DNA from 2 places in the Paenibacillus suaedae genome. Region 2 is predicted to be linked to the other one. Evidence: riboswitches for the same ligand, from Rfam matches in the RefSeq annotation. Region 2 holds a riboswitch; the other holds the start of a gene.
The links. A riboswitch is a leader RNA that binds a small molecule or an ion and turns the genes downstream of it on or off. The one in region 2 is predicted to bind FMN.
Positions count from the first base shown of each region.

Region 1: linked by a shared signal. The riboswitch ahead of ribD (bifunctional diaminohydroxyphosphoribosylaminopyrimidine deaminase/5-amino-6-(5-phosphoribosylamino)uracil reductase RibD) and the one ahead of RQP50_RS22450 (DMT family transporter) in region 2 are both predicted to bind FMN.

Region 1 is NZ_JAVYAA010000001.1:1,634,753-1,639,185, forward strand. Features, by position in the region: gene lysA (diaminopimelate decarboxylase) at 1-1,273, shown strand, start outside; gene RQP50_RS07260 (peptidylprolyl isomerase) at 1,485-1,922, shown strand; FMN riboswitch at 2,092-2,251, shown strand; gene ribD (bifunctional diaminohydroxyphosphoribosylaminopyrimidine deaminase/5-amino-6-(5-phosphoribosylamino)uracil reductase RibD) at 2,582-3,730, shown strand; gene ribE (riboflavin synthase) at 3,733-4,416, shown strand.
Region 2 is NZ_JAVYAA010000006.1:240,122-244,554, reverse strand. Features, by position in the region: gene pdaA (delta-lactam-biosynthetic de-N-acetylase) at 1-314, opposite strand, end outside; gene RQP50_RS22460 (hypothetical protein) at 434-745, opposite strand; gene RQP50_RS22455 (GNAT family N-acetyltransferase) at 902-2,083, opposite strand; FMN riboswitch at 2,322-2,502, shown strand; gene RQP50_RS22450 (DMT family transporter) at 2,606-3,526, shown strand; gene ytaF (sporulation membrane protein YtaF) at 3,649-4,290, opposite strand; gene RQP50_RS29385 (DUF3973 domain-containing protein) at 4,368-4,433, opposite strand, start outside.

The sequences.
Region 1 (4,433 bases), on a different contig from region 2:
CGATGTAACCGAATTGAAGCAGCAATTTGGTACTCCGCTTTATATTTTTGACGAAGCATTAGTCAGAGAACGCTGTGGACAATACATGGAAGCATTTCGCGAGTCTGGGTTAACCTTTCAAGTTGCATATGCAAGCAAAGCATTCTGTACAACAGCAATGTGCCGGTTAGTCGACCAAGAGGGGCTGTCGCTAGATGTTGTATCGGAAGGGGAATTGTATACAGCCTTGCAGGCTGGATTCCCGGCCCAGCGAATCCACTTCCATGGGAATAATAAGACGCCCGAGGAGATCGAAATGGCGCTTGATGCCCGCATCGGCTGCTTTGTTGTTGATAATTTCACGGAGCTGAAGCTGTTGAATGCGATTTGCCAAGAACGCAATCAGTCCGTACCTGTGCTGCTCCGCGTTACACCGGGTGTTGAGGCACATACGCATGAATACATTTCGACAGGTCAGACGGATTCGAAGTTTGGCTTTGACATCGGCAATGGTACGGCGCTTGAGGCTGTGCGTCATGCGGCGGATGCAACTCATTTGGAGCTGCTGGGCATCCACTCGCATATCGGATCTCAAATATTCGAAACTGAAGGATTCCAAATGGCGGTTGAACGCGTTGCACAATTTGCTCGTGGGGTGAAGGAACAGCTAGGGATCGCATTCCGGGTTGTGAACTTGGGCGGCGGTTTCGGCATCCGCTATGTAGAAGGGGATACGCCTCTGCATGTTCGCGATTATGTAAAGGCCATTACAGATGCTGTAAAGCAGCATTTTGCTGACATCGGAGAATGTTTGCCTGAAATTTGGGTAGAGCCAGGCCGCAGTATTGTTGGAGAAGCGGGAACAACACTGTATACAGTTGGCTCTGTGAAGGATATTCCAGGAGTGCGCAAATATGTAGCTGTTGATGGAGGGATGACCGACAACCCTCGACCAGCGCTGTATGAGTCTCGTTATGAGGCACTGCTTGCTAACCGTTCGACTAATGAGTCCACGGAGACAGTGTCGATAGCAGGAAAATGCTGCGAAAGCGGCGATATGCTGATTTGGGATGCTGTGCTTCCTGCCGTCCAGCAGGGCGATCTGTTGGCTGTGTCCTGCACAGGTGCGTACAATTATTCGATGGCAAGCAACTATAACCGTATTCCAAGACCAGCTGTCGTGTTCGTGCACAAGGGGGAAGCGGATATTGTTGTACGTCGTGAGTCGCATGAAGATATCGTGCGCAATGACTGCATTCCAGCTCGTCTACGCAACGAGCCAGCGCTGAAATAGTACGGGATGTGACGATTGCAAGCTCCACGGCAGCAGTTGAATTTCACATCCGAAGTTACACCATATATGGAAATTAATACAACACCCAATCTTCTGTCTTGTCGTGGCATAACGATGAGGCAGAAATCGGGTGTTTTCTTTTTGTTAAGAAATAACGTATAATCGGATGAGCAAGCGTGAGCATTGTACATATGGAAGGAGACGATACATGATGAGCAAATATGCATTGATTGAATTGGAAAAAGGCGGCACGGTGAAAATCCAGCTCCATGAGCAAGAGGCACCAGGTACCGTTGCAAACTTTGAGAAGCTGTCCAACGAAGGTTTCTATAACGGCTTGACATTCCACCGTGTTATTCCGGGCTTTGTAGCGCAAGGCGGTTGCCCGCACGGAACAGGTACAGGCGGCCCAGGCTACACAATCAAATGTGAGACAAAAGGCAACCCGCACAAGCATGAGCGTGGTGTACTTGCGATGGCGCATGCCGGCAAGGATACAGGCGGTTCCCAATTCTACATCACTTACGATGCATTCCCTCACTTGGATGGCGTGCATACGGTATTTGGCAAAATTGTAGAGGGCATGGAGCATGTAGATGCTGTTAAGCAAGGCGACAAGATGAAGCAAGTTACCATCGTGGAAGAATAGAAATAATTGAGGGAAGGCGTGTATGCAGCTTGGCTGCTGCACGTCTTTTTTATTTGAACGCATCTGAATGGTTCCATGCGGTGAAGCGACACAAGTTGCATTTTACCAGGTCAGGTGGTACACTTCTAAGTGCAACATCTTAGAAACTAATTTTATAGCAATACGAATGACAGACCTTCAGGGCAGGGTGAAATTCCCGACCGGCGGTGATGAACCTATTCTTGCGTGTGCAAGGTGTTCTTAGTCCGTGACCCGGGTGGATTCGTCCACACGGTGGATCTGGTGCAACTCCAGAGCCGACAGTATAGTCTGGATGGGAGAAGGGGCGTCAGGAGAGAAGAACTCGATAATTAGTTCTTTCAAGTTCTTATTTTCACAATTTCATGAGCATTCCAGGCGAAATGGACGGCGAATACCTGCGTAAGCGCGAGGTTTTCTATTCATCTATCGTCGTATTTGACATATGCGAAATCGATGCAGTTTGCTGAGAACATCCTTGTTGTCGGTTTTATTTGTCATATACAAATGGAAATTATGCTTATGTGCGACTATTGTGAAATTAAGTACATACCTGTAAGCTCAATCAATCATGCCCTTCGGAGGATCCGAAGGGCTTTTTTGCGTTAGCCTTGATCTGTTTGTGGAAAGGAGGATACCCAATGTCTGCTGTTATCAATGATGAACTGTACATGCAGCTCGCTGTGAACATGGCAGAGCAGGTGCTTGGACAGACCGATGTGAACCCTGCAGTTGGCTGTGTCATTGTGAACGAGGGACGAATCGTCGGTCTTGGAGCTCATTTGCGGCGTGGTGAAGGCCATGCGGAAGTCCATGCTTTACAGATGGCTGGTGAAGCGGCCAGAGGAGCGACTGCGTATGTGACCCTTGAGCCATGCAGCCACTATGGGAGAACACCGCCTTGCAGCCTGCGATTGATTGAAGCGGGAATCGCCCGTGTCGTGATCGCTTGCGTCGATCCGAATCCAGCGGTTGCAGGGAGAGGAATTGCTCTACTGAAGGATCATGGAATTGGGATAACGTTGGATGTGCTTCGGGAGAGAGGTCTCGCACTGATTGAAATGTTCGCTAAGCATATTACGACCGGCATTCCGTTCGTTACCCTCAAGACAGCAAGTACGCTGGACGGCAAGATCGCCACTTTGACTGGTGACAGCAAGTGGATCTCGAATGAGCGAAGTCGTGAACTCGTTCATTCGATGAGGCACCGTCATCAAGCGATTATGGTAGGCATAAGCACTGTACTTGCGGATGATCCATCGCTGACAACACGTCTGTCAGTCCCTGGGGTAAACCCAGTGCGCTTGATTGTAGACTCGAAGCTTCGGATCCCTATGGACGCCAAGGTCGTAACCGATCAAGCTGCACGAACCTGCATCTTCACAACTGCACGGGCAAGCGGGGAGAAGCGGCGTGAATTGGTGTCCCGAGGCGTAGAGGTCTTCGAGTGCGGAGAAAGCGAGAAGGTAGACCTTCAGCAGATGATGGAATGGTGCGGCCAACATGAGATCGGATCCATACTCCTTGAAGGTGGAGGTCGATTGAATGGGGCGATGCTAGAGAAGAAGCTGGTCGACAAAGTTGCAATATTTATGGCTCCGATTGTCGTCGGCGGTCAGCATGCGCCTGGTAGTTTTGTGTTTGAAGGTGTAGAGCGGATGCAGGATGCATACCGGCTTCAGCATGTGGAGGTTGAGAAGCTCGGAGATAATATCTGCATCACTGGATATCCGTTCGGCAAGCGTGAGGTGGAGCATTTGACTCATTCCAGCATTAAAGGAGGAGCATAGCAATGTTCACCGGACTCATTGAAGAAGTGGGCTCACTGCAGTCTGTGATGAATCGGGGCGAGGCGATGGTGCTTCATATCCGAGCATCTAAGGTTCTAGAAGGCATGAAGCTGGGGGATAGCATCGCCGTCAATGGTGTTTGTCTGACCTCAACGTCCTATGATGGCAGCTCCTTCATGGCGGATGTGATGCCGCAGACGTTCCGCCATACGAATTTGAAGGATTTAAGGCCGGGCGATCCGGTCAATCTAGAGCGTGCAATGACAGCAGGCGGACGATTCGGCGGTCATATTGTACAAGGACATGTAGATGGTCTTGCAACGATTGTGGGACGAACAAGAGATGCGAATGCTGTTGTCATCGAATGTCGGGCGAGTCGGCCTGAGATGGCGAAATATATGATTCCACAAGGTTCTGTCACCATTGACGGCATCAGCTTAACCCTAACACGAGCAGAGCATGGAGAGTTTGCCGTATCGATTATTCCACATACGTTGGCGCAAACCGCTCTTCAGCGCAAGCAGCCGGGTGATACCGTCAACATTGAATGTGATGTGCTTGGCAAGTATGTGGATCATTTGCTCCGGTATGGTAGATCAGGGCCGGAGAACGAGACAAAGGATTCGGATCGTTCTGGTTCTGGAGGTCTTAATGCAGCGTTTTTGGCAGAGCATGGTTTTATGTAATGGTGAAAGGGGAGGAA
Region 2 (4,433 bases):
TAATGTCCGGTAACGAAAAAGATGGCTGGAACCTTCTTCGCCTTCAACGTATCCAGAATTTGAGCCGTGTATCCATTTTCGTATCCGTTATCGAAGGTTAAGTAAATCATTTTTTTGTTTGTATCTCCGAGAAAAATAGCTCCGTGCTTCTCAATCGTCGGTTTGAAGCCTTCCTCGTCAATCGAAGGAAGCTTGCCGTTTACACTCTTTTTGAATCCAAAGTGAAATGCTGGACCCTGTTCGGCGTATGCGGCTGGCTGAATGCTTGCGGCAAGCAAGCAGAGGAGAGCAGTGGCAATCAGAATGCGTTTCATATGCAAATATACTCCTTGATGTAGGTTAGAATCGATCAATCATGGCTTACTATTCCATATTTGCAGTAAACTTATACGCACTGATACCCATGCATTCCTAATGAGAATACAAGTAATCCTTATTTGTTGTTAGACTGCTTCATCTTCTCCAACTCTTCCGACACGACGAAGGCAAGATCTTCGTTGTTGTACATAGACAGCACGGCGAACAAAGTGTCGTCAGGAATTGGTCCGGCCTCCTCCTTCGGAACCGTAAGATCAATTGCCTGCTGCAATCGATAGTTGTCGCCCTGCTTCGGGTATGCGCGATGATAGAGCTCGGCTGGATCAAGATTATGGTTCACACACCATTGTGCAAAGATAAGAATCATCATTTGCTCATCACGCTCATAATTGTCGATAATTTGTTGTTCTACTGCACTACGCGTCATTGCAAAAACTCCCTTACATAGATTCATACAGCTTATTATAACGAAGATGAATTGTGATTCTCAATCCTATTACTTAATTGAGAGGGAAAGACGTTGCAATGATCGGCCTGTAATGCCAATTGGAGATGAATGCTCATACTTACTTACTCGCTTAGCTTAGAAAGCGTCGGATATATATGGATGAAGTCGCGGAACGAACTGCTCTAGAGTTTCAATACTGTTGATGGAACCTGCAATAAATCCGTTATCGAATAATTCGCATGGTCGCTGATAGCCAAGCAGCATGGTTGTGAGTGCTCTAATGTTCATGGACAGGGTGTTGGTCGTGTTGACAGTGGTACGAACCTGCTTCCTATCTTGAGAGTGAATAGCAGCTTGCCCGTTCTCAAATTGAATGACTACATTATTCCACGGAGCCTGGTCGTCACTTATGTACAGAGAGAGGGGAGGGTGTGCAGGTACAGGTGCAAACGTATATTGCTGTAGAAATAATGTAATATCTACAATTCGTGCCATGACAAAAGGTTGTATGGTACGAACAATTCGTGGAAGGTTCAAGGCGAAAAACAGGCGCTCATTCTCACAAAGACGCATATTTACTTGCTCTACCATAGAATCATGCTGACAAATATAATTCCATAGCCCCTGTCTAGAATCCCTTGTAACGCACATGAATTCATGTACATGCATAGCATTATTTTTTATCTCATACAACATATACCCTTGAGGCTGCGAATGCTCACTATAGTACACCGCCGCGGTGCGATTATGATAGTGAGCAAGCCACCATTCGTGATCGCGAACGACCATACCTGAATGCTGCAATGACCATGCGTCATATACCGCTTCAATATCAGTAGAATGCGTATCCTTGGTATAGCGGCGAACAACGCCTGTCAGTTCAGGATTCAATGGAATTAGATCATGCCGGCTGAATTGGCAAGTCATGCGGTCGCTGAATACTTCCCAGCCTGCTTTGCGATAGAAGGGGATGGAGAAAGGATAGAGCATGGATATAGAAGTTCCAGCGGCCTGCATCACGCGCAGTGAGTGGTGCAGCAATTGCTTGGCATATCCTTTGCGTCGAAATTCAGGATATGTGGCAACCCCACCGATTCCACCCATCTTCAGCTTATTCTGGCCGATATAGATGTGAAAAGGAAGGATATGAAGCTTCGCAGCGAGCTTGCCTTCATCGTACACACCAAAAATCTCATGTTTCCCCAATTTATGCAGATATTCTTCATAGTCTTCAGGTTCAACGCTGTACTGGAAAGAATACTCGGATAGCGATATGGCTTCAGAAAACTGTTCCTTGTTCAAACGAGCAATTGACATTGACAATCCCCCTCAATAAATGTGTGTGCCGCTGTATATGATCTATTGTAGATGAAATAGACAGGGATGCAACGATTGAATGAAGAAGGTTCGATTGAAAAGTAGGGATGGTAATATATGCAAATGGTGAAAACTTTCATGAAAATGCGAAATGTCATATTGCTCAATCTGAAAATCTAGATATAATGAAGTCAGGGCATGTCAAGGAAGCAACAGCATGCTACTATGTGGATTGAATATGGATCTTCAGGGCAGGGTGAAATTCCTGACCGGCGGTATGGGTGCAGCTGCGCCCGAGCCCGCGACTCGTTGTTCGCTTACTCGGTTACTTGTAACATGTAAGCATCGAACGGAAGAACAGCGACTGATTTGGTGAGAAGCCAAGGCCGACGGTATAGTCCGGATGGAAGAAGATCTCGCACACGTTGTTTGGTACAACTGCATACAACAACAGGTCTAATGCGAATTTTTCTCTTCTGCATGTCTAGATCCTATATTCAACAACCTTGGAGGTTATTGAATATGGAACATCGTATCCAGGCCGACACACGCATGAGCAGCTCCGCAAGAGGAGTATGGTTCGTTGCGATGGGAGCGGCACTGTGGGGAATTGGCCCACTGTTCCGGGTATGGGTCATGGAGTCCATGACTTCGACCCAAATTGTATTGATCGAGCATCTGATGCTCGCCTTGTACGCGATCCCGGTGTTATGGATGCACCGGAAAGAGCTGCGAAACTGCACATGGAAGCATGTACTGGCATTGCTGTTCCTGTCATGGGGCGGCTCAGTAATAGCGACCATTATGTTTACCGAAGCATTTGCACATGGTGATGCGAATGGCGTACTGCTGCTGCAGAAGCTGCAACCAGTCTTTGCAATTATTTTAGCGCGGCTGTTGTTGAAGGAGACGCTCCCGCGTCGCTTCTCGCTACTGCTTATTCTTGCTATTATCGGTACGTATTTATTGACTTTTGGATGGTCTTTGCCAATTGGGCATTACAATGAAGTCATTGGCTTCAGCAGTCTATTGGCACTTGGAGCAGCATTCCTATGGGGCGGTTCCACAGTTATGGGACGGTTGCTTCTCGACAAAATGGAATATGAGACGGTCACATCGCTGCGATTTTTGATGGCACTCCCTCTGCTCATCGTGCTGACATCATGGGAGTCACCAAGCTGGAATTTCGCCGCATCAGAATGGGGGACACTGTCGTTCTACATCTTCTTGCAGGCTCTTCTTCCAGGATTGGTTAGTCTCTTGCTGTATTATCGCGGTCTATCGACTACCAAGGCCTCATATGCGACTCTGGCTGAGTTGTCATTCCCATTGGTAGGGATGATGATGAATTGGTTCGTGTTCCATCAGGCGGTCACTGCAGCGCAAATTTCAGGATTCGTTCTCATCTGGATTGCGTTGTATATGGTATCAAGACAAAATTAATCGGCGGTGGCAGTGCTATGATTCTTAATGAAGTTGCTGTCAATCGTCTTCCATAAATGATAAGAGACCCTGTCTGCTATGCCTTGAACGCATAGCAGACAGGGTCTCTTATGTTAGTTAGGTTAGAAGAAGGAATTGATAGCGACAAGAATGATGATAGCTCCGCTTAGCACCGTGCTGAATTGTCCTACTGTATAGCGTCCTATGCGAATGTTGGCCATCTTCTGCCCAAGCACGGCACCCAGCCACAATGTGACAAAACTGCCGATCGCTGCGGTTAGGGATATGGCGAGCGGTGATAATCCGATAAGTCCAGCACTTAGGCCATTTGTAAGCGCATTGGCAGACAGTGCAACGCCAAGCACAGCTGCTTCCCATAAGTTAATCGTTCCCGATTTATCCTTATCCGCTTCCTCTGGTCTCTGCAGCATTCGCTCTAGTGAAGAGCTTGAATTAGCTTCACTGCTTGCTTCTACTGCAGCGGTCTCCGTCGAGTTGCCATGGTGAGAGGTCAGTAGAACAATGCGGATTCCGACAATAAGCAGGATGAATGCGGCAAGCAAGGTAGGCAGTATACCAGGAAGAACCTGCGATATCCATTGACCGAACATGAGACCGGCCATACTGAAAATGAAGCAGATGAGCGAAATGAATAGATTCGAAAGGACTCCAATTCGTATTTTCCGTATTCCGTACGATATTCCCACCCCTAAATTATCTATACTCGAAGCGACTGCTAATCCTATAATCATAATCCATTGCATGATGAATCTCTCCCTTGGTTAATTCCCTTGATTCGAAGTTATAAATGGTTGTTAATTGAATGTCATTTGCCGTCCTGTCAATCGTGAAGCATCTGCAGCACAGTTTCCCTCGGAGGCACGAACACTAGCTGATGCTCACTTCC